DNA from 3 places in the Marinobacter sp. CH_CUG1437-1 genome. Region 3 is predicted to be linked to each of the others. Evidence: predicted binding sites of a transcription regulator. Region 3 holds the regulator's gene; each other region holds the start of a gene.

Region 1 (10,737 bases), on a different contig from region 3:
TTCTTCTTGCTGATTCCGCTGGAGTGCTCTAGATGAACAAAAAACTGATAGGCGTCGTCGCCCTGGTGCTAGCGACGCTGTTATTCAATCCTGTCTGGGCGCAGGATATTCCCGAACCTGACCGCAGTGCCACCGGAGGTGCCCAAACCCTCGAGGACATTCTGCGTCGTCAGGAACAGATGAAAGTGGACGATAGTTTCCGCTCTCAGAACATCGGTAATCCGGAGAACGCACCCTCTATCTCGGCGCCTTTGGGAACCCGAGGCGGCGTCTCCGATTCGGAAAACTGGCGGGCTATTCGCTATAACGAAATTGAGCCAACCACTCAGGTACGCGGCCCAGCCGCCGATGTGCTGATTCAGGACGGCGGCATGCCCTGGTGGAAGCTTCGGGAAGGCCCGATCATCACCTATGGCGGCGGCGCACTGCTCGCGATCATCGGCCTGCTGGTGGTGTTCTATTTCGTTCGAGGCAGGATCATGATTGATGGCGGGCCTGCGGGTACCACCATTGAGCGGTTCAAGGCTGTCGAGCGCTTTGGTCACTGGTTGCTGGCCGGCTCGTTCATCGCACTCGGCCTGACGGGGCTGATCACCCTGATGGGACGCAGCTTCCTGATTCCGGTTATGGGACCGGACGCGTTTGCCACGTTGGCCGCCGGTTCCAAATGGCTGCATAACAACGTGGCCTGGGCGTTCATGCTCGGCCTGGTGATGACCTTCGTGATGTGGGTTGCCCATAACATACCCAACAAACTCGATTGGCAGTGGATCAAAGCTGGCGGCGGTATCTTTACCAAAGGCCACCCCTCCGCGAAGAAGTTCAATGCCGGCCAGAAGATCATTTTCTGGACGGTGATGATTCTGGGCTTCTCGGTATCCCTGTCAGGTTTGTCACTACTGTTTCCGTTCCAGATGCCGATGTTTGCCGACACATTCGCGGTGATCAACAGCGTTCTGGGAACCAGCTTCCCGACCGATCTCGCACCCCATGAAGAGATGCAGTACGCGAACATCTGGCACTCGATTGTAGCGTTTGTGATGATGCTGGCTATCATCGCCCATATCTACATCGGCTCCGTCGGTATGGAAGGCGCGTTCGACGCCATGGGCAACGGGCAGGTTGATCTCGAGTGGGCTCGCCAGCACCACGACCTGTGGGTAGCTGAAGTTGAGGCCAAACAAGGCAAAGGAGGATCATCGTGAAGGTCATGATTTCCGCGTTTGTCGCAGCTCTACTGATTGCTACGGCGGCACCGCTGGTGCTTAACCAGTTTGGCTGGTCGTCGGCCGCACAAACCAGCGCCGAGAGCGTTCGCCTTGACTGATCAGCCCAATGCATACCAGATCGACGCCGTCGGTCTGGTATGCCCCCTTCCCATCCTGCGCTTCAAAAAACGCACCAAGGACCTGCCTAGTGGAACCCAGGTTGATTTTCTGGCGGATGATCCCACTGGCCGTCAGGATCTTCAGGCCCTTTGTGATATCACTGGCCACCATATTGAAGGGATTCAGGAAGAGAACGACGGCGTTACCCGGTATCGCATTCGCTTGGCTTGATACACAGTTTCCCCGGGCAGCCAGCAGATCCATAGCGATAAACTTTCCGTAGAAGCCCCCTCATAGAAATTTATAACCAAGGACATCCGTTATGGGCAACGACAAAACGCCGGTGCTGTTGACCACTGAGCAGATCATCACGCTTCAAGACATTATCCTCGAAAAGCAGTACCTGTTGGCCGCTACCCAATCTGAAAACGAACAGGTTGCCGACTATGTCGGTTTGACCGAGCAGATGAGCCACACCACCGATCTTCTGCTGGCACTTGCAAGTGCCTTACCAGGACAAGAGCAATCCGGCCAAACGGTTAGGTTGGATGTTTCCGGGAGCGCCTGCTCCTAGTGACCACCTCGCGGATGCTTTCGGGCTTCCAGATTACCTAGCGAGATTTTCACGTCCCTATCAGAGAGTTCCGGAAGATCGTCAAAATTCGAAACCCGCGGGAACTTTGAATCGATCAATGCGGCCAGCGCGTCGTCGATACAGAGGGTGTCCGCCACCGCTTGGTGGCAGCCGGGCATCAGGATTGCCCTGATCTCACCAATTTCCGTCGTCCCTGTTTCAACATCGCCAGAACGACTGGCACTGATCACGGTGAGCTGCTCGTCCCCGTTTATTGCGCGGCCATCAACACGCCTGGCCTCAATCTGTTCACAGGCTGTCAGGGTCGCTTCAAGCAGCGTACGAAAATTCGCGGATTCGGCCAGCCGCTCGGCCTTTTCCCGGGCGCTGCGCTCGTCGTCAGACATCAACAGTATGTAAGGCGTACTATCTACAAAGACACCCCAGCACTCAGCCGTTATTGCTTCCGGTTTCGGATGGTAAACCCCCGCGGTCAAGGTCGAGTGTTTTTTCCTTCGCGCCAGGACCGCCCCTTTTTTTTCATAATCCACTTCTTTGCCCCAGTCTTTTCCAGTTTTCACTTCTTTTACGCATGTCGACCAATTGGAAGCCAGGTAATGTTCTCCGGCGCAGTCAGTGCATCATGTCGAGAACGCCGAAATATGGTGTTTGAGTGCAGGTTTTACAAACCTGCAACCAGATCGATGTAGCCAGGCACCGATTTCTTCGGGCTGGACATCACACGCACAGTGAGAGTTCTGGAAATGGGCCGAAATGAGGAAATAATGATTAAAAAATCTTCGAGCCCGGCCGATATAAAAATAGATTGCAGCGGTTTGCGCGCTCCAACAGTCCGTCAAACTCTTAGATTCTGAGGAATCGGCATGTCTATCAGAAAACTGTTCATCGTCTCGATTGCCATTGTTCTGCTGGTCATCGCATTGCTTGCAAGCATTGTGATCGCTTTGAACACAGAGCAAACAATCACGGCAGATGTCGCTGAAAAGCAGAGTGACCTGGTCGAGGAGATCACCGGGATGCTCTCCATCACCGACGAGCTCATGTCGAAACGGGTAAAGAATTCTCTGAACCTGCTGATTGAGCGTGGTCAGCAAATGGGAACCGCCAGGGTTCAGGGAACGGAACCCGTCGCAGGCAAATCGGCGCCAGCACTGTTTCTGGGCGACACCATGATCAACAACAACTTTGATCTGGTGGACGGGATTACCCAGGTCATGGACGGCACAGCCACACTCTTCGTTCGCGACGGGCAGGACTTTGTGAGGGTTTCCACGAACGTCAAGAAAGATGATGGATCCCGTGCCATCGGCACCAAGCTGAATATGGCGGGGGCCGCCGGGCAGGCCATCAGCCGGGGCAAAGCCTACTTTGGGCAGGTCGATATCCTCGGCAACCCCTACCTCACCGCCTACAGCCCGATCCGTAACGCCTCAAACCAGATAATTGGCATCTGGTATGTGGGCTATTCAGCGGACCTTGAAGAACTTGAAGCGGCCATCACCTCATCCAGCCTGCTCGAACGGGGATTTCTTGCCTTGGTAGACGACAAAGGCCGGCTCCGCATGCATTCCAACACCATTGCGTCCGATCAATTGCAGAGCCTTCTGGAAAATGAGCCCGAGGGCTGGAATCTTGTGCGTACTGCTTTCGATCCGTGGGGCTACCAGATTGTAACCGGCTACTCAGAGGACGAGGTCTCAGGCATGGTCCGCAATGAGACCATCAGGACAATCATTGCCATTTTAATCGGCGGACTGGTGCTGATCGGCTGCCTGAGTGCCCTGGCACAATTGGTTGTAGCTCGCCCTCTCCAAAGAATGATCAATGCCATCAACGACATTGCCAGCGGGGAAGGCGACCTTACGGTGCGGTTCAACGCAACCGGAAAGAGCGAACTGGACGTCATGGCCCAGGGCTTCGACCGCTTGCTTGACCGGTTACAAACCACGATTTCAGAAACCAAAGGCTCGTCAGAAAGCCTGCTTGAGGCCTCGTCGAGTCTCAGGGGCATTGCATCGGACTCCGCAAGCGTGGTCTCGCAACAAACCGAGGAGACAGAGCAGGTTGCAACCGCCATGAATGAAATGACAGCAACCGCTCAAACCGTTGCCGAAAGCGCATCCAGAGCCGAAAACATTGCAAAGGAGGCGGATGGTCTGGCCGAAAGTGGCCAGTCGCTCATTGCCAAAACCACCGCAAAAATACAGAGCCAGCTCGATAACAACCAAAGCTCCGTGCAAACCAGCGCTTCACTGAGGGCAGCATCGGATAACATTGGCAATATTCTTTCCGTGATCGAAAACATTTCAGAGCAGACCAATCTGTTGGCCCTGAATGCAGCGATCGAGGCAGCCCGAGCCGGGGAGCACGGCAGAGGTTTTGCTGTTGTCTCCGACGAGGTCAGAAACCTGGCCCGTCGAACCCAGGAATCCATCAAGGAGATCCAGGACCAGATCAATCACCTGCAGGAAGGCGTTGCCGGTGTCACAAACGTTATTGAGGTTGGCAGCCAGCTGGCTACTGACACCAACGACATGATCCGCAAAACCGGTAACGCGATCGACGCACTGCGCGAGAGCGTTCGAACCATTCGGGATACCAACATCGAAATGGCCAGCGCCGCCGAGCAGCAAAGCCAGGTTTCTGAGGACATCAACCAGCGCCTTGAGCACATTCGACAAATGGCTGGCAGCAGCCAGGAGAACGCCGCATCAACCAATGAGGCGGCAGAAACATTGAAGCAACTGGCGGAAAAACTGAAGTCTCAGTTGGACTCTTACAAAACCTGAACTGCGCCTCAGGACAATGAAGCCTCTGACGCGGAGACTGCCAATTACCCAGAAGTCTCCGCTAACTTCGCCGTCTGACACTGGTTATTGGACTGATTTAACGCCTCTGCCAGCTTCGGCAACGCTTTCCTGACATAGAATGCGACATTCAGGTCACTGACCTTTTCAGCAATTAGATCGGTTTTCCGAAATTCAGTAAGTGCGCCGTAGGTTTTTTCCGTAATCAGAACATAATCGGCACGTTGTCTTCTGAGCATGGCAATCGCCTGGCTCCACTCGCTGACTTCGAAGGACCGGCCATCAAGCCCTCTGAGCAACGCCCGGCCAGCGAAACCACGAACGTATACATATCGCGCTTCGGGCTCATCGGGCTTCTGCTGGTTGGAACGCACCGAGATTCTCAAATAGCTGGATTTTATAACCGTATTGCCAAACGTTGCATAGTCGTCTCTGGAGGAATCATGCACAAGAGGGAGTCCAACGTCGATATTACCCGCGCGCAATTCATGAACGAGCCTCGCAAGGGGTAAGGTTACGAACTCATAGGAATAGCCGGCCCCCTCCAAAAGGCAGTTGTAAGGCTCCGCTATCACTCCTTTCAACCGCCCATTTTCGTCTGACACCACGCTTTCAAACTCTGCGCCGACGCCCACGCGAATTTCCGGAGTGACTGCGCCTGCTTCCGCAGACATCGCGACCAACAAAATTACACTCACTAGATAGCGATGCATTTTCGTTTTACCTCTCATATACCTCGCAAGAGCGGTTCAGTCTCATGCGGCTGCTGGGCTTGTTATCAAGGCCGGCGCGACCCTTAACGACCGAACCAGTCAATTAATATACGTTGGACGGTAAATAGGGGTTAAACTCAGACATATCCCTTTAAATGAGTTGTACACTTGTAGCTCGTAAAGGCGTTGCACAGATAATCCGTAAACCCGCACCGCCGTACATTCAAGCAGGCACAATAATCGTCTGGAACAGGGTATGCCCATAGAGAACGTCCTACTTTCAGTCGACGATAAAGAAAAGGCATTCAATCTTCAGGCGCTTTTCGAAAATTCGCCAAGCCCCGTTTTGATATCGGATCTTTCACAGCGAATTGTTTTCACCAACCCCGCCGCAGATCGATTTTTCAGAACAGGCACTACTAAACTGATTGGCTCATCCATCCGAACACTCTTTTCGACAACCGAACTTACCGAATACACCGAGCAGACCGAAGACAACCAGACAAACTGGAACTCAGTTATCCAGACGCCTATGAGGTTTAGCGCCCGGACGATTCCGGGGCAATTAAATTGTGAGATTCAGCAGAGCCCAATCCGCAATTGTGCTGGTTCGGTCGAATACATTCTGTTCGTGGTTCTCCAGATTTTGGGAAAGCCCGGGATGGAGCAAACCCTGAAAGCTCTGCAGCGCATTACGTCCAGCCGTGATCTTACGTTCGAGCAACGCGTCGAAAAAATCCTGAGTCTCGGCGTCGGGCATTTCGGGCTACCTATTGCATGCCTGAGTCGAGTCGAAGGTAAGCTTTACACTGTCATGCATGTCATCGACCCTAAGCATCAGGTGCAGCCGGGCATGACCTTTGATCTTGCAGACACCTACTGCGATCGCGTAATGAAGGCAGACAAAGCGGTGGGCTATCACCACTTCTCGCAATCTCACTCCAAATCCCATACCTGCTTTCATCACTTCGGACTTGAGGCCTATATTGGTGCCCCGATATACGTGGATGGCACTCGTTTCGGCACCATCACTTTTTCAAGCCCAGAACCTACAACTGCTTTCGAGCCGACAGACCTCGAGGTCATTGAGCTTTTTGCCAGCTGGATCGGTCATGAAATTGCCCGAGAGGGCGATATCAACTCCCTCGAGAGAGCCCAACATGAATTGGAGCGACTGGCTTCCGAAGATCCCTTGACCCGTTTACTGAACCGCAGAAGCATCGAACGCTGGTTCAAAACAGAGAGCGCAAGGGCTGCACGTTACAAGCTCACCATGTCCGCTGGGTTGCTGGACATCGATAACTTTAAAAAGATCAACGATAGCCTTGGTCACGACGCTGGAGATCGCGTTCTGGTGGAACTGGCATCGTTGTGCCGGCATGAATTGAGGGAGACAGACGCCGTGGCTCGTTGGGGCGGAGAAGAGCTTCTCTTTCTGTTTAATCACACTTCAACGGATGAGGCGGAGACCGTTCTCAGCCGCATTGCAAGTCATTTCCGAGAACTTGACTTAGGAGACGAAGTGTCGAGTCAGGAGTTCACCTTCAGTGCTGGAATTGTTCCAGTCAGGCCAGCGGAAACCTTGACTGCCGTTGTATCGAGAGCAGATTCTGCTCTATACACGGCGAAGCGCGCTGGCAAAAACCGAATAGTACGCGCAGAGTAACGCAATAGCCCCTGCACGCATTGAGACCGATGACAGTTAAAGGTCATCCTATTCAAACCAGCGCTGTTCCCTCAAACAGGAGCCTCGTAACTTGACCCCTGCCAACCATTCTCCTTAGGTGAACGAATCGATCAGATATATATATTTTTGTTCACATCAAAACCCTCGGATACTACGCGTACACACACGTTTGATTCCGAGGCCCTCACATGTTCGACGTTCAGGCGATCGAATCCTTATTCTACCTGCTGGTTCCGCTGCTTTACGGCGCCGGGGCCGTGGCGACGGGGTTGGCAACCAAACCGAACAACCTTCTCGTACGATCGCTGACCTTCAAACTCGCCTTCGTTTCCGCTGTGGCCGCCGCCATTACAAGTTGGTTGTGGCCCGTAGCTGGCGTCTGGTTCAGCCACGGGCCACTGGCCTCTATCATGTTGTTGCTGATCACTCTGCTGGGAATGGTGCTGGGGCGTTTCTCGGAACGGTATCTTGCGGGGGATCCGGGCCAGCGCAGCTTTATGGTCTGGCTGCAGGTGATCCTTGCCAGTGTTGCCTTTATCGCGATCACCAACCATTTGCTGGTGTTCCTCATCAGCTGGATCGCCATCAGCATCAGCCTGCATCAGTTGTTGATGTTTTTCCCCGATCGTCCGCGTGCCGCCCTCGCCGCCCACAAGAAGTTCATTTTTGCGCGCATTGCGGAACTCTGCCTGGGCGCGGGGTTCCTGCTGCTTTATGTTCAGTACGACACGCCGTTCATTGATCGAATCCTGGCACAGGTTTCAGCGTCACCAGAATTGCCCGCCGCAGCGCACGCTGCCGCGATCCTGATGGCGGCGGCGGCCCTCTTCAAATGCGCGCAAATGCCTTTCCACGGTTGGTTGATCCAGGTGGTTGAATCGCCCACGCCGGTCTCCGCCCTGCTTCACGCTGGCGTTGTGAACCTGGGTGGTTTCCTGATGATTCTGATGGCGCCTCTGATTGTCCAGGCAAGCGCTGCACAATGGCTTTTGCTGTTGGTAGCGGGCCCCACGGCGGTCTTTGCCAGCCTTGTCATGATGACGCGCATTTCCATCAAGGTGAAACTGGCCTGGTCGACTTGCGCCCAGATGGGCTGGATGCTGGTTGAATGCGCTCTGGGTCTATACGAGCTGGCACTCCTGCACCTGGTGGCCCATTCCGCCTACAAAGCCCACACCTTCCTCAATGCCGGCAACACGGTTGAGTTGTCGATGAAGAAACGACTCGTTGCGATCAACGAGCCCGGGCCGCGGCAGTGGCTAACAGCTGCTTCTTTTGCGGCCCTGTTCATGCTGCCGACGGTTTTCCTGGCCAACGAGTCAGCGCCGGCGGATCTGTTTTCATGGGTCGTGCCGGGCATCGCGTTGACGATTCTGCTTTCAGAGTTCCTGTCTGCATCAGGCGGCGTTCTTACCCTTGGCAGGGGCTTACTCCTTGGAGCGGTTTTCTGGGCGTTGTACTGGCTGCAGAAAACCTTCTTTGGTCTGGTGCTGACACCACCCGATAGTCAGGCGGGCCTGGAAGCCGTGGGGTTTGTCGCTGTTCTTATCGCTCTGCTCGTGCGCGGCTATTACCAGATCCGCTATCACCGGTTCACCTCCGCAGGCGCCAGGCTCTACCGATTTCTGTTTGCCGCGGGCTACCTTGATGAGTGGTCCACACGCCTGACCCTGAAAATCTGGCCAGCAAAACTGCCTGATGTGGTGCGTCCCAGGGCCATGGTCAGCGTTTCTTCAACTTCCGGTTCCAGGGAGTCTGCATAATGCAAGCAAGGCAACTCGATCCATCGATTGAACAGAACAGACAGACACCGGATTGGCAGGCAGCTGTCTCGGATGCCTGCCGGCGAATCGCACCGTCCTGGCCCCTGGATCAGATGATCGCGGTCAACCCGTTCTGGGAAATGCGGGACTTGCCCTTTTCCAGAGTCGCCTCTCGTATGGCGGCACTCAATGGGACCTGCTGCCAGAATCAGGCAGCGCTTGATCATCAGGGTAATGGCGTAGTCGCCGCCGAGACCGCCAGCATGCCGGAGCACTGGCAGAACCTCAGCGCGCAACTGGATCGCAACCGCGATACCGCTCATCACGTGGGTTGGCAGGATGAGGTTGTACACCAGATCAGCCAGTTCTGCGGCGACTACTTCCAGCGCCTCGATGCGGGAGATTTCAAAGCGGATGCACAGGATCTGTATCACAGCTGGCTGGAGATGACCCGCGCGGACCGTGGCATTGCCATTGTTATGGAAGAGCCATCCCTGCCTTCCCAATTTCAGGTTCTGCCCAATGATCATGAAAAACTGATCACCGACGCGTTCAACGCTCTCGCGGCGCAACCCTCCTACACTGCCGATTATGCCCACGCGCTACTGTTGGATATCAACGGGTGGTCATCCTGGGCCGCTTACCTGCGCTGGCAGGCACGGCTGCGTGGCAGCGAGGAGGACCTTCTCCCGGGCCTTCTGGCAATCCGGCTGGCCTGGGAGCTGGCCATCTGGCGGCATGTCCAGCACGTTGGCGGCGCCATCTTCGCTGAGCTGAAACGGGACTGGCTGAAACAGTGGGACGCCTGGCCGGAAATGCAGGAAATCCATGAGCAGTCTCAAACCACAGGTTGGCGCCAGCTGAGAGAAGCGGAGGCCGCCTATCAGTCACAGCTGGCTGACAAGCTTCTGTCAAAGCCGGAAAAACCGTTGCCGGGCGACGAGCCCCTCAAACTGCAGGCCGCATTCTGCATTGATGTTCGCTCGGAGGTCTTTCGCCGTGCACTGGAAGCCCAGGACCCTGCGATCCAGACACTCGGGTTCGCCGGTTTCTTCGGGCTGCCGATTTCGTATCGCCCCAAGGGCACTGAATTTTCCCGGCCCCAACTGCCGGGACTGCTGGCACCCGCGCTTGAAGTCACAGAGGCCGAATCCTCCGGCCGCTTCAGCCAGCAATCGTTGGCTAACCATACCCACTGGTCACAGTTTTCCAACGCGGGTCCGGCCAGTTTCAGCTTTATAGAAAGTATGGGGCTGGCAGGTCTGGGGCGTATGGTTCGCAAGACCTTTTTTGGCAAGTCATCGGCCAAGCCCGTGGACCAGCTCCATAAAGGACATACCAACTTCGAGATCCGCCAGAATGGCACCCTGTTGGGAGCGAAAGAGAAAGCGGAACTGGCTGGCGGTATCCTCAGGGCGATGACCCTGACCGACCGGTTTGCCCCCACGGTATTGCTGGTCGGGCACGGCAGCAGCACCCGCAACAACCCCCACGCCGCCGGCCTGGACTGCGGCGCCTGCGGCGGCCAGACCGGCTCGGTGAATGTTCGTGTGCTTGCCAACATACTGAACGACAAGGACGTGCGTGCGGCCCTGGCGGAACAGGGTCTCTCGATTCCTCCCGAAACCCGCTTCGTGGGAGCACTGCATAACACCACTACCGACGAGGTCGAGTGCGCCGGTGAGGTTCCCGACGACATCCGGAAATTCCTGGCCAAGGCCGGAGCCCAGGCCCGTCGCGAACGCGCCGTTCGTCTGGGTGTCGCAAGCGACAACGACGTGGACAGCGCCATCAGAAAACGCAGCCAGGACTGGTCCGAAGTACGCCCGGAATGGGGCCTGGCC
Region 2 (10,737 bases), on a different contig from region 3:
CCGGAGCATGGCTGAGCCTTAAAGCAGGTGTCGGCGAATGAACCGGCCAATATCCTGTATTTCCTCCAGGCACACGCTGTGTTCCATGGGGAAGGTCTGGTAGGACGGGTCGTAGCCCATTTCCTTCAGGGTTTCGACACTGCGAACGCCCAGAGACTCCGGCACCATCGGATCGAATGTTCCGTGATACACACTGATCGGTACATCCGCATTTGCCTCTGAACACTGAACTGTCTTCGCGGTGGCGAAGTAGGTGGAGAGCGCCAAAATGCCGCCCAGACGTTCCGGGTAGCTGAGCCCCAGTTCGTAGGCAACCGCCCCACCCTGGGAGAAGCCGGCGATGATGATCCGGTCTGCCGGAACACCTTTCTCCTTTTCGCGCTCCACCAGTCTGGCGACGGAATCGGCAGAGGCCCGCAGTTGTTCGGTATCCACCACCCGGTCAATGTCCATTGCCTTGATGTCGTACCAGGCCGGCATGGACATTCCACCGTTGATGGTCACAGGCAGGTTCGGCGCGTGGGGAAAGATAAACCGCACCGCGGCATCTTCCGGAAGGCCCAGTTCAGGCACGACCGGCTCGAAGTCGTGGCCACTGGCACCCAGGCCATGAAGCCAGATCACGGCCGCGGTCGGGTTTTCTCCGGTTTCAATCTCGATGTACTGAAGATCCTGCACGGTATACCTCTTTTCTGAAAATTGGGTGCCGAATTACTCGGAATGGCCGGATTTTTCGGCATTGGCCTCAAGCGCGGTAACTACCGGATTGGCATACATATCCAGTAGATAGGGCCGGATGGCCGGATCGCAGGCTTCCAGGCGCCGCTCCATCTCCGCCTCGGCCGCTTCCATCTCCGCCGGTGACCAGGTTTCGGCGGTGACCACCGCATCGCTGACGGTATCAGGCGTGTCGTGAGCCTGGGGATGAAGGCCGCGTTGCTGGTAGGCCACCAGGTTCGAGGCATGCAGGTGGTAGTTCGCATGCATCTCGCGGTCTATACGCTGGGCCAGATCCTTGGGGTTATCCGGTGAATCATGAATGGGCGCGCCGAAGTGCACATGCACGTGCCCCTTGAATCCGGTCAAACCTTTCATGATCTGCTCGGTGTCCTCGCCCTCACGCTTGATGTATTTGCCGGTTCTGGCGCGGGTTTCCAGTTCCTGAGCCTTGTCGGCATCGCATGGGTCGTACTCATAGGCGATGGAAACCGGCACGATGTGCAGCCGGCTCATGGCCTCGCCAAAATCCAACCCGCTCTTCTTACGGCTCATGTAGAACATCTTGATGATGGCCGGATCGGTGAAATCAAGGCCGTCCTTCGCCCTGCCTTCCCGTTGGGCAATCCAGATACTGTGATTGGTATCAATGCTGTGGTTGATGAAGCCGGAGAGCGTTATGTAGGCATCGCGCATCTCCCGCGGGCTGGTCATGCTACGACGTACCACAAAGCTCTTGTTCAGCCGCATCATTTCGGCGAACACCCGGTTTGCCAGCAGATTGTCGCCTATGGCAATTCGGGTGGTGTGGAAGCCGTTTTGAAACAGCAGGTAGTTCACCACCATGGGGTCAAACACGATGTCCCGGTGGTTTGAAATGAACAGATAGGCGCCGTGTTTATCGAGTTTATCCAGGCCGCTGGTCGTCACTCGTGTGGTGGTGCTGTCGACCAGTTCACCGACGTAGCCGGAAAGCCCAGCCTGGAGATCATCAACACGCGTATAGCGACCAAAATGGCTGGTGAGCCATCGGCGGGTAAACACACGCAACATGGCCGGTGCCCAGCGTGCCAGTGTCGGAGACTTGAAGCGACCGACCATATCCAGAAATTCCCGGTCGTTGACCAGGCGGTTAATAGCAGCGCCGGTTTCTTCGTCCGAATACGGACGGATGGCATCAAATTCCTGCATGGAAGCCCTGTTATTATCAGTGTCTGTCACAGTATGGCGTGAAACGGTGGTTCAAAAACGCGGTATTGTAGCGTTTCTTACACTGCTTTGCCTCCATCTGGCACATGGGTTTGCTGGCCAACCCTCAGGGTTAATCTGGTATCATTGCCCACCGTGCCGACCCCGGCTTTCCACCCGTCTCAATAAAGCGGCTCCACGTCGACGAACCGGTTACCCTATGTATCTTGATCAGGACTTCGAACAGCTTTCCACCGAGCGCCCCACCACCTCGGGAAGGGATCCGGAACAGGTGCTGCACGAAGTCTTCGGCTACGAATCGTTCCGGCCGCTGCAGGGTGACATCATCCGGGAAGTGTCGGAAGGCCGCGACGCCCTGGTGCTTATGCCAACGGGCGGGGGTAAATCCCTGTGTTACCAGGTGCCGGCACTGGTTCGCTCTGGCACGGCGATTGTGATATCCCCGCTAATCGCCCTGATGCAGGATCAGGTGGCAGCGCTCAAGGAGCTCGGGGTAAGAGCTGCGTTCCTCAACTCAACCATGGATTTCGAGCAGGCCCGAGCCACCGAGTACGCGCTGATGACCGGTGAGCTGGACCTGCTGTACTGCGCGCCGGAGAGGCTGATTCAACCTCGCACGATTGAACTGCTTCATGATGCCTCGATCTCGTTGTTCGCCATAGATGAAGCCCACTGTGTGTCCCAATGGGGCCACGACTTCCGGTCAGATTACCTGCAGCTCAGCATGCTGGCCGAGCAGTTTCCCGGCGTACCCCGCATTGCGCTGACCGCAACAGCCGATGAGCGGACCCGGAAAGAGATCGCGGAACGTCTGTCGCTGACCGGGGCAAGACACTTCGTCAGTGGCTTCGATCGCCCGAACATTCAATACCGTATCGCGCCAAAAACAAACGCAAACAAACAGTTATTGGACTTTATTAAAGCCGAGCATGAGGGCGACTGCGGCATTGTGTACTGCCTGTCCCGCAACAAGGTGGACGCTACCGCGAAAACCCTCGCCCAGAAAGGCTACACCGCTCTGCCCTACCATGCCGGCCTGTCCTCGGAGCAACGCGCTTATCACCAGGAGCGCTTCCTGCGGGAAGATGGCGTGATCATTGTTGCCACTATCGCCTTCGGGATGGGTATCGATAAACCCGACGTGCGCTTCGTCGCTCATCTGGATCTCCCAAAGAGCCTTGAAGCCTACTACCAGGAGACCGGCCGCGCCGGACGGGACGGCAAACCTTCGACGGCCTGGATGGTGTATGGCCTTCAGGATGTGATCAAACTGCGGCAAATGCTGGAAAGTTCCCAGGGCAACGACCATTTCAAACGGGTGGAGCGCCAGAAGCTCGATGCCATGCTGGGTCTCTGCGAGGTCACCAGTTGCCGTCGTCAGGTAATGCTGCGGTATTTCGGGGACGAACTGGAGCGGCCCTGCGGCAATTGCGACACCTGCCTGAATCCTCCGGAAACCTGGGATGGAACAGTGGCCGTCCAGAAAGCGCTGTCCTGTGTGTTCCGCACCGGGCAACGCTTCGGTGTGACCTATCTGATCGACGTACTCCGTGGCTCAGAGAACGAGCGGATTCTGCAGGCCGGCCATCATCAGGTTTCCACTTATGGCATTGGCACCGAGCTCAGCGCCAATGAGTGGAAATCTGTCTTCCGCCAATTGGTCGCCAACGGCTATTTGCGGGCAGATCCGGAGGGCTATGGCGCACTTCAGCTTACAGAAGAATGCCGGCCGCTGCTGAAAGGTCGGCAAACCATTGAGCTGCGCAAGGATCCGGTGGTCAAGAAGACAGCAGGCCGGGCCTCCGGTGGCCGCTCAAGCGCTCCGGTTAAAGACCAGATAACGGATCAGGCCGGCTGGGACGCCCTGCGGGCCTGCCGCAAGGAGTTGGCTGATAAACAGGGCGTGCCTCCTTACGTTATCTTCCATGACACGACCCTGTTCGGAATGCTTGAACGCAAGCCCCGCACCCTTGAAGAGCTGGCCGAAGTCAGCGGCGTGGGGGCTGCCAAGCTTGAAAAATATGGCGAGATCTTCCTGGAAGCCATTGCCGGCCTTGATCCGGCCTGATCTTCAGGCCTCTGCTTTAAAGCCTTTCTTACGTACCCGGTAATGAGCAATGGAGGTAGCCACATGGTTGCCCTCCTCGTCTTTCAGTGTCCCCTCCAGGGTGAACTTGGCCCGGCCGGTTTCGTCGGCGTCTGCAAGGATGCCTGCCACCGTTTCCGGCGGCAGCGTAAACTCCACGGTGACATCACTATTGGCCGGTTGCAGGAATTGCAGGGTCATTTCCTTGAGGATCGGGGTGTACGCAGGGCCCAGGTCAAACAGCGTCAGGACGCCACCGGGAATTTCAGCCACCAGAAAATAGGCGCCGGCATACAGGCTTCCAAAGTGGTTCTTGTTGCCTTTGAGCCGGATTTTTGCCCGCACATAGCCCGGCCTTACTTCTTCAACACTGAAGTTGTTCCGCGGCGCAAAGGGTATGGACAGGCCTATGATCTTGTTTACCGCCGCATAACCGCTAGTTTTCTTCAGCCAGGCCAGTGGGCTGGCCAAGGTGGCCTTTGGGTCTGTGCTGGCGACCCACTGGCCAGTGGCGCCGATAAGGTTGTCGATAATTGCCATTCACTCGCTCCGAATTCTTGGTCGAAGCCGATGATTACAATGGTCTCTGGCAGCCGCAAGAATCTTTTACAATTTTTTTGGACATCGTCCGATTTATTTTTGAATTTATGTTCTAAAGTGAGGGTGGCTGCCTGAATTACGGCTGCTTTTTTGCCGGTTTTTCCAGTATTAAGAAAGGATTTCTGATTTGGAATATTCTCTGCCTGCCTTCAGGGTCGTGCTCCGGTTGCCCAAACTGGCCATCTTTCTCGCGCTGCTCGGCCTGTGCCTTGAAGTGGCTCCTATCGCAGCCTCAACCTCAACGTCCGCCATTACGGGGGCAGCCAGTCGTGACTATGTTCTCTGGTACAGGAATTATGACAGCCCGGCTATTCGTGCGCTTGTCGAGCTTGCATTAGAGAAAACGCCGGAATATGGCGACTCCCGGGTTATTCGCAGTGAAGAACTGAGTCAGGGGCGCGTGCTCCGCGAACTGGCAGATGGCCAGTCTCGCCTGGTTGATATCGCCAATGTAGCCACCTCGGCCGAGCGGGAAGAGTTTCTGACTGCGATCCCCTTCCCGGTTGATGGTGGCCTTCTCGGCTTTCGCGTCTGCGTGGTGTTGCCGCAATCTCTGCCCAAGTTCGCCGACATAAAGAGTCTGGATGATTTCCGAGCCAGCCAGATCTGGATCGGTCAGGGTTCACACTGGCCAGACACGCCGGTGCTGGAGGCAAATGGCATTCCGGTGGTAACGCACTCCCGATACGAGATACTGTTTGGCATGCTCCGTAATGAACGCTTTGATTGTTTCGCCCGCGGCGTCAGTGAGGTCCTGTACGACCTGGAAATGGAGCAGGATCCCAACCTGGTGATCGAGCCCAATCTCCTGATCGCCTACCCCATGCCGTCCTATCTGTTCGTTGGCCCAGACGACCAGGAGACCGCCCATCGTCTGCAGCTGGGCATTGAGCGCGCCATCCACGACGGCAGCTTCAGCGAGTTCCTGAGGCGCTACTACTCCCGTGCCGTCAAGGAGCTCAACCTGAGCCAACGCCGGGTAATTGCCCTGGAGAACCCGTACCTGAGTGAGGAATCCCGATACATAGGGCGCAGCACCCTTGAGAATCTGCGCCGGCGCCTCGAGGTCCTCAGCCGCTAGGTTTTCCTGCTATACCCGGAACCGGGAGACGTTCTGGTTCAGGGCCTTGCCAATGCTCTCTATCTGCCCGCTGTAAACGTCATTTTCGGTGGCTGCGGCGGCCGCTTCCTGCCCCTGATCCGCGATTCTCGTAATCGACGAGTTCAGCTCTTCGGTCACCGATGTCTGTTCTTCGGAGGCCGTGGCAATCTGCGACGTCATCTGGCTGATGGAAGTGATAGCCTCGGCAATCCGGTTCAGGGCCTCCATGGCATCCTGGGCTTTTTCCATGCTGACACTGGAAACCGCAGTTGACGCTTTCATTACATCAACCGCATCGTTAGCGCCTTTCTGCAGACGCTCGATCATATTGTTGATTTCCTCGGTACTGGATTGGGTGCGTTGGGCAAGGTTGCGCACCTCGTCGGCCACCACCGCAAAGCCCCGCCCTGCCTCGCCGGCCCGTGCGGCTTCAATAGCAGCATTCAGCGCAAGCAGGTTGGTTTGTTCGGCAATGCCCTGAATCACTTCCAGGACCGTCGTGATTGAAGCAACATCCTTGCCGAGTGTGTCGATGACTTCAGCCGCCGCGTTGACCTCCCTCGAGAGCTTCTGCACCGCATCCCGGGAGGCGGCGACGGTCTCAAGCGATGCCCGGCTGTCGCCGTCGGCAGTATTGGCGGCGTCGGCTGTCTGTTGGGCGTTCTGTGCGATTTCGCCTGCGGCCGCCGACATTTCGTTGATGGCGGTGGCCACCATGTCGATCTCGACCTGCTGGCTCTCCACGCTTGAACGGCTGGTGCTGGCTGTGTCTCTCAGGGAACTGACATTCTGGCCCAGCTCCGCACTGCCCTGCTGTACGTCCCGGACTACGTTCTGAATATTCTCGACAAACCGGTTGAAGCTTCTGGCCAGCTCACCAAATTCATCTTTTGCACTGTCGTCCAGGCGCTGGGTCAGGTCTGCATCGCCACTACCGATGTCGCCCATGGCCTTGTTCAGACGGCGAACAGGCGCCATAAGGACCTTGATGCCCAGATGGAGAATTACTAGTGAAACGATCAGGCCAATGACCGCCATGATCAGACCGGTCATGCGGGCACTCTGAACCGGCGCGTTGATCTTGTCTGCATTCACAAAAGTGCCCAGATACCACTCCACGCCGCGGGCATCGCTGATTGGATGGAAGCTGGCCTCCCAGTTCCCTTCGTCATTGGTGTATTCGTGGGCAGCCCCACCGAGGTCCGGGCTGCCGCCAATCAGAGCACTGATGTTCTTGCCCACAAGCGCCTGCTGAGGGTGGAACAGAACGGTTCCGCGTTCGTTGATCAGGGCGGCGTAACCGGTATCCGCCAGGGTCACGGTAGACAGGGTTTCCGCAATGGCGCCCAGACCGATATCTGCGCCGGCCACGCCTTCGTAGTCACCGCGCTTCACGGGTGCAAGCGTGGAGATAATCATGTCGTTGGTGCTGGCGTCCTGGTACGGTTCGGTAAATGAGGCGCTTCCAAGGCTCATGGCCTTCTTGTACCAGGGACGTTCGCGGGGGTCGTAATCAGACGGCAGGGTTGCATTGGCTTCCGGCGATTTCATCAGCATATAGCCGTCGGTGCGGCCCACATAGACATCGCGGAACCCGCCACCGGTCGTAATGGCCTGGAGGATAACACGGGCCTCTTCGTCATTTTTGGCACTTTCCAGCGCTTTGGCGGTGGATTCGGTCATCACCAAACGGGTATTGAGCCATTCGGCAATGCTTGATGTGCTTTGCTGCACGGTATCGTCGATTAGCGCGTCTACATAAGTTTTCGTGGTGTTCTGCAGCCGTAAATCGCCAGAGAGGGTGAAAGCCCCCATCACCAGCAGCAACAGAATACCGAAAGCAGTCAGGAGCTTTTGCCCGAATGTCAGCTGCACGGTCGAATCCTCAGCAATGAAAATTGATATTCGTTAATTTGTCTTTCGGCCTGCGGTGCGAAGTCTTTAGCGGCTTCTGTTAAACTTTCTAAGTATTGACGCAAATGCCGAGCTTGTCCTACTCCATAACGAACGGGAGCCGAACTGAATGGCCCATGAAGAACTGCACCTCAACCTTCGGAACCTGCAGCTTGACGATTACGAACAGCTTCAGAAGCTTATGGACCGAGTTTATGACGACATCGGAGGCGCCTGGCCCAAGGACACGATCAAGGCCCTGGTGGAACAGTTTCCGGACGGCCAGATCTGCATTGAGGAAAGTGGCCAGCTGATAGCAGTCGCGTTGACTGTTTGCGTGAAATACGACCGCTTTAGCAACCCTCATACCTATGACGACCTGATCCTCCGCAACGAGAAAATCTGGCACAACGCCAATGGCGATTCGCTTTACGGGCTGGATGTTTTCATCCACCCGGATTATCGGGGTTACCGACTCGGGCGTCGTCTCTATGAGGCCCGGAAAGAGCTCTGCCGCTCCATGAACCTCAGGGGCATCCTTGCTGGCGGTCGCATACCCAACTACTTCAAGTACGCCGAGCAGTACTCTCCTGAGGAGTACATCCAACGCGTGGATCGTAAGGAGATCTACGATCCGATCCTGAGCTTCCAGCTTTCCAATGATTTCCAGGTCACCCGGCTGATGCACAAATACCTGCCGGAGGATGAGAAATCGATGGGCTACGCCACCCTGTTGGAGTGGCGCAACATCCTTTACACCCCGCCTTCTCCGGTCCTCAGCGTCAAGAAGACGCAGGTGAGGCTTGGTGCCGTGCAGTGGCAGATGCGGGAATTCACCTCCGTTGAAGAAGTTCTAAAGCAGGTGGAATACTTCGTGGATGCGCTGTCTGATTACAAGAGTGACTTCGCTATCTTCCCGGAATTCTTCAACGCGCCGCTGATGGGGCTTACGGACCAGATGGACCAGACCCGCGCCATTCGCTTCCTCGCCGGGTTTACCCAGCAGTTCAAGGAAGAAATGTCTGAAATGGCGGTGAGCTACAACATCAACATCATCACGGGCTCCATGCCGTTGATCGAAAATGACCGGGTGTACAACGTTTCCTATCTCTGCCACCGGGATGGCCGAGTGGACGAGCAGCGCAAGGTTCACATTACGCCCCATGAACGGCGCGACTGGGTTATTGAAGGTGGTAACCAGTTCGAGGTCTTTGAAACCGACGCCGGCCGGGTCGCTATCATGATCTGCTACGACATAGAATTCCCGGAGCTGGGGCGAATTGCTGCCAGCCAGGAAGTCGATATCATCATGGTGCCCTTCTGGACCGATACCAAGAACGGCTACTTGCGGGTTCGCCAGTGTGCACAGGCGCGGGCGATCGAAAACGAGTGTTATGTCGTAATCACCGGCAGCGTGGGCAACTTGCCGAAAGTCGAAAACCTGGACGTCCAGTACGCGCAGTCCTCCGTATTCTCGCCATCGGATTTCGCCTTCCCCCACGATGCGGTGATGGCCGAAACCACGCCCAATACGGAGATGATCATGTTCTCCGATATGGACCTGGAAAAGTTGAAGCTGGTTCGCAACGAGGGGTCTGTCACTAACCTGAAAGATCGCCGCGTTGATATGTACGAGCTGAAAACAAAGTAAACTGGCCTGATCTGCCGTAAAAGATTGTTAAAAAACTGCCTTAGCGGTGGAGCGTATGGCACTGATGGCGTTGCAAAACCAAAGTCCAGTGTCTATTGTTTAATCAATATCCAGCCTGTCTCCCCATGAGACAGGTTGCTGTGGATACGGACATCACCAGAGAAGCTGATTCATGAACGAAGCATTGCCGGATCTTGTCGCCCGATTTCGAATCAGACAGGGCCTTTTTCGAAAGGAACTTGTCGAGGCAGCCCTCTACGAACTGGACGGCTATGGGTGCGTGATGAAAACCGACAAGGTGTTCAACCCCGGTGATACCGTGGTGCTGGATCTCGTGATGGACATGCCCTTTGACAAGATCCGTGCGGAAGGCCTGTCCGGGCTGGTCACCGAACGCAGAAAACACTGCAGCAATTTCTTCTATTCCATCGATTTTGTGGAACTCGACTCCAACGGTGGCTCGTCCCTGGCGGAGAAGCTTCGCAGAATTCGGGAAGTGGTATCCAAGAAGCAGTCACTCAAGTCACGTCGTTCCCCAGGCTCCATTTCCGGTTTCCGGCAAATGGCCTGATTCTGATTTTTCGTTGAAACCTGTCCGTAAGGAGACAATCCATGGCGAAGAAAGCCAAACAGAACGTTGATAAGATCGTGAAGAAGGTCAACAAGGAGTTCGAAAAGACCTCCGCCCAGATCGAAGGTCTGGTGAACGATGCACTGAAGCAGTTCGACAGTCTGCAGAATCAGGTTCAGGAGCCGGTGCGCAAACTGCTCAAGGAAATTGACGAACTTCGCGACCGTGAGATGAAGCGTTTCCACGAAGAGTTTGAACGCCGCCTTGATGAATTTCACGAACTTCAGAGCAGTATTCTTGAACGTCTGGGTGTTGCCTCCAAGGAGGCGGGCAAGGAAGTGAAGAAACTCACCGACGAAGTGAGCAAAGAAGCCGGCTCCGCCGCTAAAAAAGCAGCCCCGAAGAAAGCCGCCAAAGCAAAAGCCGCTACCAGCAAACCTGCTGCCAAGAAGCCGGCTGCCAAGAAACCTGCCGCCAGGAAAGCGCCTGCGGCCAAAGCGGCCAAGCCGGTGGACAAAAGCGACCTGACACTGGTTAAAGGCATTGGTCCTGCCACTGCCAAGAAGATGAAGGACGCTGGAATCACTTCCATCGACCAGATCGCAAATCCTTCTGCAGCAGACCAGGAAAAGCTGAAGGCTTTCTCCAACGTCAAGGGATACAGCCAATTTACAGCTGAAGCCAAGAAAATCAGCTAATGCGAACGCCTGACCAGCCTGTATTACGGGACATTGTCCTGATTGGCGGCGGGCACAGCCACGTCGGGGTACTGAAACGGTTCGCCATGGACCCGGTTCCCGGCGTGCGCCTGACCCTCATCTGCCGCGACACCCACACTCCCTATTCCGGCATGCTGCCTGGCTATGTGGCCGGCCACTACAGCTATGATGATGTCCATATAGATCTGA
Region 3 (10,737 bases):
TGCCGCACTTCGATCAGTACACCCGGGAGACCTTTGATTTCATGCGGGGACTGCAGGGGCAGCCGTAAAGACTCATGGCCGAAGAAAACGATAACAGTCAGGAAAAAACGGAAGAGGCCACCCCCCGAAGGCTCGAAAAGGCCAGGGAGGAGGGCCAGACTGCCCGTTCCAAAGAGCTGGCCACCATGGCGGTGCTCCTGGCTGGCGCGGGAGGCATGCTCGTGTTCGGCGCCAGCCTCGGAGCGTCGCTGGAAGCCATCATGCGCGACAGCTTCGTGATCGAGCGGTCCGCCATCTTTGACATGCGGCACATGAGCGTCCAGCTCATCGAATCTTCCAAGGAAGCCGCCTGGGCCCTCTCGCCGATTCTGGTACTACTTCTTATTGCCGCCATCTTCGGCTCAATCGGAATTGGCGGTCTGCTGATCAGCGGCAAGGCCGTGGCCCCGAAACTCAATCGTATGGACCCCATCAAGGGCCTGGGGCGCATGTTCTCAATGCGCTCGCTGATCGAGCTGGTCAAGGCCATCGCAAAAGTCGGCCTTGTTATGGCTTTGGCCATTCTCATCCTGGATCTACGCACCGAAGACCTGTTGTCCATCGCCGAGGAACCGGTGGTGCCGGCAATGGAACACGTGCTCTGGACCATCGCCTGGAGCTTCTTCCTCCTGGCTTGCGCCACCATCATCATCGCGGCTATCGACGTACCCTTCCAGATCTACGATCACCAGAAAAAACTGCGGATGACCAAGCAGGAAGTGAAGGACGAGTACAAGGACACGGAGGGTAAACCCGAGGTCAAAGGCAAGATCCGACAGCTCCAACGCGAAATGGCCCAGCGCCGCATGATGCAGGATGTGCCGACCGCCGACGTTGTAATTACCAACCCGACTCACTATGCGGTGGCCCTGAAGTACGATCAGAAGGCGATGGCTGCGCCGATTGTAGTGGCCAAGGGGGCCGATGAGGTGGCCTTTAAGATCATGGAAATTGCCCGCGAGAACAAAGTCGAGATTCTGAGAACACCGCCGCTGACCCGAGCGGTTTACCACAACACCGACATCGGCGAGGAAATTCCCGATGGCCTCTACATGGCGATCGCCCAGGTGCTCGCCTATGTGTTCCAGCTTCGCCAGTTCCGCAAGGGGCGTGGGCCTAAACCTGGTATGCCTGACTTCCCCATTCCCTCTGATTTGCGGCGCGACGTTTAGTTCTGAGCGGGGTTCCTGTAAGTAGCCTGCGGGTTTAGGAGTTAGCGCGGTTGTGGGTGGCCTTTTCAGGACACGCTACGAGCACATCCATGTGCGCTTGACTGTGGCCATCCATGGCCACAGACAGTCCTGAAAAGGCCACCCACAACCGCTTTTCAAACCCATCGATATCGCTGAAAAATACTAGTGCTGACCGTAGGTCGGATTAGGCGAAGCCGTAATCCGACAATCCCGTTGTGGTTTTAATAACATTTGTTGGATTAGGGCCTCGCCTAATCCAATCTACGCGGTTTTGGCGGATTCCCGTCAGGTTTGCGAGGTTTGTGGGTCTGCTTCCCAAAAATGTCTGTGGCCATGGATGGCCACAGTCAAGCGCACATGGATGTGCTCGTAGCGGTTTTTGGGAAGCAGACCCACAAACCTCTTACCCCGAAACAGCAGGCTAGGGCAGGACTCGAAGGCAAGGTCAGCAACCAGCCTCAATAACCCGAACCATCGGCTCACCGCGGCTTTCGGGAATCGGCAAGATTCCATACCAGGACCGCGGGTCATGCACGGTGGCCGAGGCGAACCCACAGGACAGGAAATGCTCCCGTGCCTGAGCGTCAGTCTGGAAATGGAAGGATACCTCGCTGCGGGTAACGGCCCCGAGGACGCCGCCGAGTGCTTTCAGGGTGGTGTTCAGCGCAGGCTGGCTCGGCTGGTAGTAGCTTTCGGAAAGGTAAACCGAACCCGGGCGTCTGGCCATGGCGGAGGAGAGTCTGCGCCAGAACTCGGTGATGGTTTCCAGGGAAAAATAGCTGGTCAGGCCTTCGGTGACGATGATTACCGGCTCGTTGTTCTCGAATACCCGGTCGATTACTTTTTCCAGTTGGTACTCGCCGTGATCCGCGAGGATATCGATGGGCGTGACCTGGTGATGGTCGCCGAGGCGGCCAGTGGCCATCAGGCGGAGGGCCTTGCGGGCGGCCATGTCGGGCAGGTCGGCTTCGACCATGTGGAGCAGGGGATGTTTCTGGCGTAACCGCATGCCCCGGGGAGACATACCGCACGCGATTTCCAGCACCTGGGTGATGCCTTTGTCGCGGATGGCCTGGTCGATCAGGTGGTCGATGATCAGATGGCGTTGCAGAAGGAAGGTGCGGATGTTGCCACCGATGGCCGCCTTGCTGGCGGCCTCGAAGGGTGTCATCAGGCGGTATAGCCAGCGGCCTTTTTCCGTTGCCAGGGTATCGTCAGAAAGCCCGTACCGGTGCCAGACGGCACCGGTGTAGAGGGCAGTGAAACTGATGCCGGAGCTATCAGTCCGCTTTCTGCTCATAAACCGCTTTACCCCATGCCTCGCGGCTGCCGGGGAGGATCAGGTTCAGGATGATGGCAGCCACCGCGCACAGTGCGATGCCTTCCAGGTGCCCGAGTACCATCCCGCCGATACCGAACACCAGGGTGACCCCGACGATCACCAGATTGCGAGACTGTGACAGGTCCACCTGGTGACGGATCAGCGTGTTAAGGCCAACCACGGCAATGGAGCCGAACAGCAGGCACAGGATACCGCCCATAACCGGGACCGGGATGGTCTGCAGTGCCGCGCCGAACTTGCCAACAAAGGCCAGAACGATGGCAGCGCCGGCCGCCCACCACATAACCTTCGGGTTGAAGTTCTTGGTCAGCATGACTGCGCCGGTGACTTCCGAATAAGTGGTGTTGGGCGGTCCGCCGAGCATGGAAGCAGCGCTGGTGGCCAGGCCGTCACCCAGCAGGGTGCGATGCAGGCCCGGCTTTTCCAGATAGTTCTTACGGGTCACGTTGCCGATGGCCAGCACGTCGCCGATGTGTTCGATGGCCGGGGCGATGGCCACCGGAATCATGAACAGCACGGCGCCCCAGCTGAACTCGGGCGCAACGAAGCTAGGAACGGCAAACCAGGCAGCTTCTTTGATGGGCGTAGTATCTACGATGCCGGCAAACGCGGAGAGGATGTAGCCGGTGATCACGCCGAACATGATGGGAATCAGGCGGAAGATGCCCTTGGCCCAGACCGACATGATGATGGTTACGGCCAGAGAGATCATCGCGATCCAGATGGCGGTGTCGTAGGGGATCAGCTGGTTGGCGCCGTCACCTGTACGGCCGGAGGCCATGTGAACCGCAACCGGTGCCAGCCCGAGACCGATGGTCATGATCACGGGGCCGATGACCACTGGCGGCAGCAGGCGGCGGACAAAGCCGGTTCCTCGCATCCGAACCAGGCCACTCAGGAAGATGTAGAGAATACCTGCGGCCATCAGGCCGCCCAGGGTTTCTTCCATGCCAAACCGGCCTTTGGAGGCGATTACGGGGGCAATAAAGGCGAAGGAGGACGCCAGGAAAATCGGGATCTGCCCGCCGGTCACCACGTGAAATATCAGGGTGCCCAGACCGGCGGTGAACAGGGCCACGTTGGGATCCAGGCCGGTGATCAATGGCATCAGCACCAGGGCGCCGAAGGCAACTAGTAGCATTTGTGAGCCGGCAATGGCCTGTTTCCAGACCGGGTCGTTGGTATGATCCTGCATGCTTAAACGTCCTTCTGCTTGGTGCCGAAGATCTTGTCGCCGGCATCGCCGAGGCCCGGAAGGATATAACCTTTCTCGTTCAGGCGTTCATCAACGGAGGCCGTGTAGATCGACACGTCCGGATGAGCCTCGAGAACCTTCTTGACGCCCTCGGGCGCGGCTACCAGAACCAGGGCCCGGATCTCGGTGCTGCCGGCTTTCTTGAGCAGGTCGATGGTGGAAATCATGGAGCCGCCGGTAGCGAGCATGGGATCGACGATCATGGCCATTCGCTGATCCAGCTCACCCACCAGTTTTTCCAGGTAGGTGCTGGCCTCGAGTGTTTCCTCGTTGCGGATCTGGCCGACAACACTGACCCGGGCAACAGGAATGAGGCTCAGAACACCGTCGAGCATGCCAAGCCCGGCCCGGAGGATCGGAACGATGGTGACTTTCTTGCCGTGAATCTGTTCCACATTCACTGGGCCGGCCCAGCCTTCGATGGTCTTTTCCTGCAGGTTGAAGTCCTTGGTGGCCTCGTAGGTCAGAAGTGCACCAACTTCCTGTGCCAGCTCCCGGAAATTCTTGGTGCTGATATCCGCACGGCGCATGATGCCGAGCTTGTGGCGGATCAGAGGGTGTTTTACCTCGTGGATTGGCATGGGGTCACCTGTGTGTCTGGTTGGGGTTTTAGCGTCGCATTTAAATGGCGCAAGGATACCGCATCTGGCAAGGCGAGTCAGGCCGCAAATGGCCGGTTCGCGGAAATCCACTAAGGGCTGGTACGGATCTTGCGATAACTCTTCCAAACGACGCCGCCGCGTCAGATTTTCGACCTTTGAAACGCCTGCAGGCACGGCCAATCGGAGAAGTATCCGGCATGGACAGAGCTTTAGTCCTCAATAACGTCAAAACCCTGACGCGGGGAAATCTGGGCATTCCCATCATGCTGATGGGCTTGCTCGGTATGATGATTCTGCCCATGCCGGCGTTTTTGCTGGACGTGTTCTTCACGTTCAACATCACCCTGTCGATTGTCATTCTGCTGGTCTGTGTCTACGCCCTGAGGCCCATGGAGTTTGCCTCTTTCCCCACGGTATTGCTGGTGGCCACGCTGCTGCGTCTGGCCCTGAACGTGGCGTCTACGCGGATCGTTCTGTTGAACGGCCACGAGGGCGGCGACGCTGCCGGTAAGGTGATCGAATCCTTTGGTGCGGTACTTATTGGTGGCAACTACGCCGTGGGTCTGGTGGTCTTCGCGATTCTTATGATCATCAACTTCCTGGTGGTCACAAAGGGCGCCGGCCGGGTCTCCGAAGTAAGTGCCCGTTTCACCCTGGATGCCATGCCCGGCAAACAGATGGCCATTGATGCGGATCTCAACGCCGGCCTGATCAATCAGGACGAAGCCAAGCATCGCCGGGCCGAGATTGCCCAGGAGGCGGATTTCTATGGTTCCATGGACGGTGCGTCCAAGTTCGTTAAAGGCGATGCCATTGCCGGCTTGCTCATTCTTGCCATTAACATCGTCGGCGGGATCGCCATCGGTATGCTCCAGCATGGCCTGGATTTCGGGCTGGCCATGGAGCGCTATGCGCTATTGACCATTGGTGACGGCCTGGTGGCACAGATTCCCTCGCTGCTGCTGTCCACGTCTGCGGCGATCATGGTAACGCGGGTCACTTCCAGCCAGGACATGGGCGGCCAGATCCTGCAGCAGATGTTCAGTGCGCCGAAGGCTCTGTCCATTGCGGCTGGAATCCTGATTATCCTCGGCCTGATTCCCGGCATGCCTCACGTGGCCTTCCTGGGTCTTGGTGCGCTGGCCGGCGGTGCTGCCTGGTATATCTGGAAACACCAGAGGCAGACTGTCGAGGAGGAGGGCGCCTTCCCGGCCAGGGGCGCTGGCGGCGCGGCACCGCGACCGGCGGGGCGGGATCTGCCGCCGGGCGGAGACGCGGGTGGCGATCAGAGTCGTCAGCTGCCGGCACCCGGAGAGACCAAAGAGCTGGGCTGGGACGATGTCTCCACCGTCGATATCGTCGGTCTGGAAGTGGGGTATCGGCTGATTCCGCTGGTGGATAAGTCCCAGGGCGGTCAGTTGCTCAGTCGCATCAAGGGTGTTCGTAAAAAACTGTCCCAGGATCTGGGTTTCCTGATGCCCTCGGTCCACATTCGCGACAATCTCGATCTGATGCCCAACGTCTATCGCATTACCCTGATGGGCGTGACCATTGCCGAGGCGGAGATTCACCCGGACCGGGAGCTGGCCATCGACCCAGGCCAGGTGTTTGGGAAGGTCGAGGGAATTGAGGGCAAGGATCCGGCGTTCGGTCTGGATGCCTGCTGGATCGAGCCCGATAAGAAAGACCAGGCCCAGACCCTGGGCTATACCGTGGTCGATGCCAGTACCGTGGTTGCGACCCATCTGAACCAGGTGTTGCAGAAACACGCCCACGAACTGCTGGGCCACGAGGAAGTCCAGAAGTGGCTGGATCAGCTTGAGAAGATTTCTCCGAAGCTGGCCGAAGAGCTGGTACCCACCACCGTTTCAATCAGTCTGCTCCTGAAGGTCTTGCAGAACCTGCTGAAGGAGGAAGTGCCGATCCGGGATATGCGGTCCATTGCCGAGGCCATCGTGAATGTTCATCCGAAGAGCCAGGATCCCAAGCTGCTGACCACGGTAGCCCGGCAGTCCCTGCGCCGGATGATTGTCCAGAGCATCTGCGGCAACGAATCGGAGATACCGGTGATCACCCTGGATCCGGACTTGGAACAGTTATTGCTGAAGTCTGTTCAGCAGAGTCAACAATCCGGCGGTCAGGAAGACATTGGCCTGGTTCTGGAGCCGAATATGGTGGAGAAGCTCCAGCGATCGCTTCAGGAGAGCGTCCAGCGCCAGGAGATGCTTGGCAAACCGGCCATTCTGCTGGTGTCCGGGCCACTGCGGCCGGTCCTGGCGAAGTTTGCCAGCTATGGGGTAGAGCGACTGCACGTGCTCTCGTACCAGGAAATTCCGGATAACAAACAGATTACGATCGTGGCGTCCGTTGGCCAGTAACGGCGCGGATGACAGAGCGGACAGCGCCGGCACGGCGTTGCCGGTGGAGGAAGAGGCATCATGAAAGTAAAACGGTTTTTTGCTCAGACCATGGCAGAGGCGCTGAAACAGGTCAGTGAACAGATGGGGCCGGATGCCGTGATTCTTTCCAACCGTCGGGTCGACGGTGGTGTCGAAATCGTGACGGCGCTGGACTATGACGAAAACATGGCGCGCCAGCGCCTGGGCAACCAGGCCGAAGAAGCCACCAACGGATCCCGCCTGGCAGAAATGCAGGCTGACCAACATCGTCGTCTCGAGGATGAATTGAGCCGATCCCGTGACCGCATCCGTGAAGTCAGGGAAAGGCGTGCCTCCCAGGGAGCCGGCTACGCAGGTCCGTCGTTCGCTGCTGTTCAGGAAACGGTCGGCGGCGATTTCAGTGATAGTGTGGCTGAGACCCAGGCGCCGAAGGATGTCTACTCTGATGAACTCGCACAGATGCGCGCCGAGATCAGCTCCCTCAGGGATATGATGCAGGGTGGTCGCCCGCAGCCGGACCCGGTGGTTTCGACAAACACGGCTGTTCAGCAAAGGCTGGCCGAGCGCCTGCAGGAATTCGGCCTGGGCAGCGAACTGGCAGGGTCAATTTCCCGTCGCCATAAGGCAGGGCGACTGGAAGATGGTTGGAAGCAGTCCCTGAAAATGCTCTGCACCGGCGTTCGGACCTCTCGCATGGAGTGGCTTGATGAGGGGGGCGCCTATGCGCTGGTGGGTCCTACCGGTTCCGGCAAGACCACCACGATTGGAAAGCTGGCGGCGCGGTATGTGCTCAAGCATGGCTCCGACTCCCTGGCTCTGGTTACCACCGATCGATATCGGGTGGCGGCGCACGAGCAGCTGTTCGTGTTTGGTCGTATCCTGAATGTGCCGGTTCGGGTGGTGGATGAGGCTCACAGCCTGGACGATATTCTGGACGAGCTGTCAGACCGTCACCTGGTTCTGATTGATACTGCCGGGCTGACAAGTTCGGATAAAGGTTATCAGGAACAGCTGGCCGAACTGGCTCGCAGCCATCACAATGTCAAAACGCACCTGGTCGTCTCGGCAACCAGTCAGCCGCGCATCATGAAATCCGTCTGGCATTGCTATAAGATGGCAAATCTTGCGGGCTGTGTGATGACCAAGATCGATGAGGCCCTGACACTGGGTGAGTCCCTCGGCTTTGTCATGGAAACCGGTCTCCCGGTAGCCTACTACACAGACGGGCAGAAGATTCCTGAAGATCTGCACCACGCAGAAGCTGTTCCGCTGGTGCGGCTGGCCGTGGATCGGCTTAAAACACTCCAGCAACAGCAGGCGGTCGCAGAGGGCCTGAAAGAGCACGCCTGAGACCGGGCAGATTGACAGCAGGCGTCGGAAACGCACCGGCGAAACGTGGCGAGAGACAAAAAACAGTATGAGCAGAGCACATCCGGTACAGGTGATTGCAGTTTCCGGCGGTAAAGGTGGAGTCGGCAAGAGTAACGTGTCGGTCAACCTCGGAATTGCCCTGGCGCAGAAAGGCCGGAGAGTGGTGCTGCTCGACGCCGATCTTGGGCTCGCCAACATCGACGTATTGCTGGGCATCACCGCCAACCGTAACCTTCAGGATGTTCTGGCAGGCGACTGTGACCTCAAGGACGTTCTGGTAAATGGTCCCGGCGGCATAAAGATCGTTCCTGCCTCGTCAGGTACCCAGCGGATGACCCAGCTCAGTCCCATGGAGCATGCCGGGCTTATTAATGCGTTCAGCGAGCTGGGGGATCAGATCGATGTCCTGATCGTCGACACCGCCGCCGGTATCTCCGAATCGGTGGTCAGCTTTCTCAGGGCGTCCCAGGAGTTACTGTTGGTTGTGTGTGACGAACCCACGTCCATCACCGATGCCTACGCCCTGATCAAGCTGATGAACCGGGATTATGGAACCAATCGTTTCCGCATTCTTGCCAACCAGGTGCGGAATGAGCAGGAAGGCCGGCATCTGTTCGAAAAACTGACTCGGGTCACCGAGCGCTTCCTCGATGTGGCACTACAATATGTCGGTATAGTCCCCTACGATGAGGCGGTGAAGAAAGCAGTCCAGAGACAGAGGGCAGTGCTGGATGCCTATCCCAGAGCGAAAGCCTCCCTGGCCATCAAGTCTCTGGCCGACAAGGTAGACAGCTGGCCGTTGCCGTCCTCACCCCGTGGACATCTGGAATTCTTTGTGGAGCGGCTCGTCGAAGTCTGAATCGGATCCAGTCAAACAAGAAACCGGATACATGACATTGGCGAAAAACCTCGGAATCTATAACCAGTCGGGTGCGCAGAAAGCATCTCAGCTTGTTGAGCAACACGCGCCGCTGGTCAAGAAAATCGCCCTCCATTTGATGGCCCGCCTGCCGGCTTCCGTTCAGCTTGAAGATCTTATGCAGGCCGGCATGATTGGCCTGCTTGAGGCTGCCCAGCGATACAGTTCCACCAAAGGAGCCACCTTCGAGACCTACGCCGGTATCCGGATTCGTGGGGCGATGGTCGATGAAATCCGCAAGGGCGACTGGGTTCCCCGCTCCGTGCATCGAAACGCCCGTCGCATTTCCCAGGCCATCAAGGCTGTGGAAGACCGGCTTGGCCGGGAAGCCCAGGATCAGGAAGTGGCCGAGGAGCTGGGCATGGAGCTTGCGGAGTATCATTCCTATCTTTCCGATTCCAACAGTGGCCGACTTTTTAGCCTCGATGAGCTCAATGAATCCGGAGAGCTGCCGATAGAACAGACAGAGACGCAGGATAACCCTCTGGAGGGGTTGTCCTCCGATGCCTTCCGGCGGAGCCTGGCTGAGGCCATTGAAGACCTGCCGGAGCGGGAAAAACTGGTTCTGAGCCTTTATTACCAGGAAGAGCTGAACCTCAAGGAAATAGGCGCCGTGCTGGGCGTCAGCGAGAGCAGGGTCAGCCAGATTCACAGCCAGGCTGCCTTGCGCCTTCGGGGGCGGTTGTCGGATTGGCGCCAGGAACCGGACAGCTGATTGCGTTCAGTCTGTGTCTGCGAAGGGGCAGTCTGTAGTTTTTGGTAACCGATGCTTTACAACGGAAGCAAAGGTCTGACAATAAGCGGTTTAAACAGCGGCCTGCTAGACTTTGAACGCGAAGGTCAAACGAATTCCGGGTGTTACTAACTGGAGGTCCCATTGGACAAAAACATGAAAATCCTCATTGTGGATGATTTCTCCACAATGCGACGGATCATCAAAAACCTGCTGCGTGATCTGGGCTTCACCAACACCGATGAAGCAGACGATGGCAACACAGCCTTGCCGATGCTGAAGAGCGGCAAATACGACTTTCTGGTCACCGACTGGAACATGCCGGGCATGTCCGGGTTCGATCTTCTGAAGGCTGTCCGGGCTGACGAGAATCTGAAAACCCTGCCGGTATTGATGGTAACGGCTGAGGCGAAGCGCGACCAGATTGTTGCCGCGGCTCAGGCGGGCGTGAACGGCTACGTTGTCAAACCGTTCACTGCCGCTGTGCTCAAGGAAAAGATTGAGAAAATCTTTGAAAGAATCCAGTAACCAGAGGTCGGATGGCTCTCATGAGCGATAGCAAAAAGAACCATCGGGGCCTTGAGCCGGAGGTGACCGAAAAGCTCCAGCGGCAGGCAGCAGAGCTGGCAGAGAGTGTTGATGCCGGTGATTATGCCAAAGCCATGACCCTGATCAATGAACTCAGCGAGGTCAGGGATCAAAGTCTGTACCGCGAGGTAGGGCGATTGACCCGGAGCCTGCACGAAGCCATCCGGAACTTCCAGATTGACCCCCGGAACGCGGAACAGCAGGAAGCGCTGTCGAAGATGACAGACGCCTCCGATCGCCTCGAATACGTTGTGCAGATGACCGGCGAAGCGGCCAACCGCACCATGGACCTGGTT

What was found. The regulator FliA, encoded in region 3, starts transcription of late flagellar genes. The targets are predictions, from matches to a motif close to CTAAAGTTTNNNNNNNNNNNGCCGNTAA.
Region 1: a site for FliA is predicted at 2,692-2,719, ahead of WA411_RS00740 (methyl-accepting chemotaxis protein). Genes of this name have one in related genera too.
Region 2: a site for FliA is predicted at 7,632-7,659, ahead of WA411_RS06160 (methyl-accepting chemotaxis protein). Genes of this name have one in related genera too.

What each region holds. Positions count from the first base shown of each region.
Region 1 is NZ_JAYMEW010000001.1:147,824-158,560, forward strand. It holds gene WA411_RS00715 (formate dehydrogenase subunit gamma) at 33-1,205, shown strand; gene WA411_RS00720 (hypothetical protein) at 1,202-1,327, shown strand; gene WA411_RS00725 (sulfurtransferase TusA family protein) at 1,320-1,559, shown strand; gene WA411_RS00730 (hypothetical protein) at 1,651-1,902, shown strand; gene WA411_RS00735 (hypothetical protein) at 1,899-2,399, opposite strand; gene WA411_RS00740 (methyl-accepting chemotaxis protein) at 2,787-4,712, shown strand; gene WA411_RS00745 (substrate-binding periplasmic protein) at 4,757-5,443, opposite strand; gene WA411_RS00750 (diguanylate cyclase) at 5,700-7,109, shown strand; gene WA411_RS00755 (NADH-quinone oxidoreductase subunit L) at 7,319-8,893, shown strand; gene WA411_RS00760 (YbcC family protein) at 8,893-10,737, shown strand, end outside.
Region 2 is NZ_JAYMEW010000002.1:163,880-174,616, forward strand. It holds gene WA411_RS06135 (alpha/beta hydrolase) at 19-678, opposite strand; gene WA411_RS06140 (1-acyl-sn-glycerol-3-phosphate acyltransferase) at 712-1,908, opposite strand; gene recQ (DNA helicase RecQ) at 2,126-3,994, shown strand; gene WA411_RS06150 (PaaI family thioesterase) at 3,998-4,552, opposite strand; gene WA411_RS06155 (hypothetical protein) at 4,740-5,693, shown strand; gene WA411_RS06160 (methyl-accepting chemotaxis protein) at 5,703-7,589, opposite strand; gene WA411_RS06165 (bifunctional GNAT family N-acetyltransferase/carbon-nitrogen hydrolase family protein) at 7,738-9,258, shown strand; gene WA411_RS06170 (hypothetical protein) at 9,431-9,829, shown strand; gene WA411_RS06175 (helix-hairpin-helix domain-containing protein) at 9,871-10,527, shown strand; gene selD (selenide, water dikinase SelD) at 10,527-10,737, shown strand, end outside.
Region 3 is NZ_JAYMEW010000003.1:695,308-706,044, forward strand. It holds gene fliR (flagellar biosynthetic protein FliR) at 1-68, shown strand, start outside; gene flhB (flagellar biosynthesis protein FlhB) at 75-1,211, shown strand; gene WA411_RS12005 (class I SAM-dependent methyltransferase) at 1,678-2,532, opposite strand; gene WA411_RS12010 (uracil-xanthine permease family protein) at 2,513-3,769, opposite strand; gene upp (uracil phosphoribosyltransferase) at 3,772-4,410, opposite strand; gene flhA (flagellar biosynthesis protein FlhA) at 4,629-6,809, shown strand; gene flhF (flagellar biosynthesis protein FlhF) at 6,870-8,180, shown strand; gene WA411_RS12030 (MinD/ParA family protein) at 8,248-9,060, shown strand; gene WA411_RS12035 (RNA polymerase sigma factor FliA) at 9,092-9,835, shown strand; gene cheY (chemotaxis response regulator CheY) at 9,998-10,381, shown strand; gene WA411_RS12045 (protein phosphatase CheZ) at 10,402-10,737, shown strand, end outside.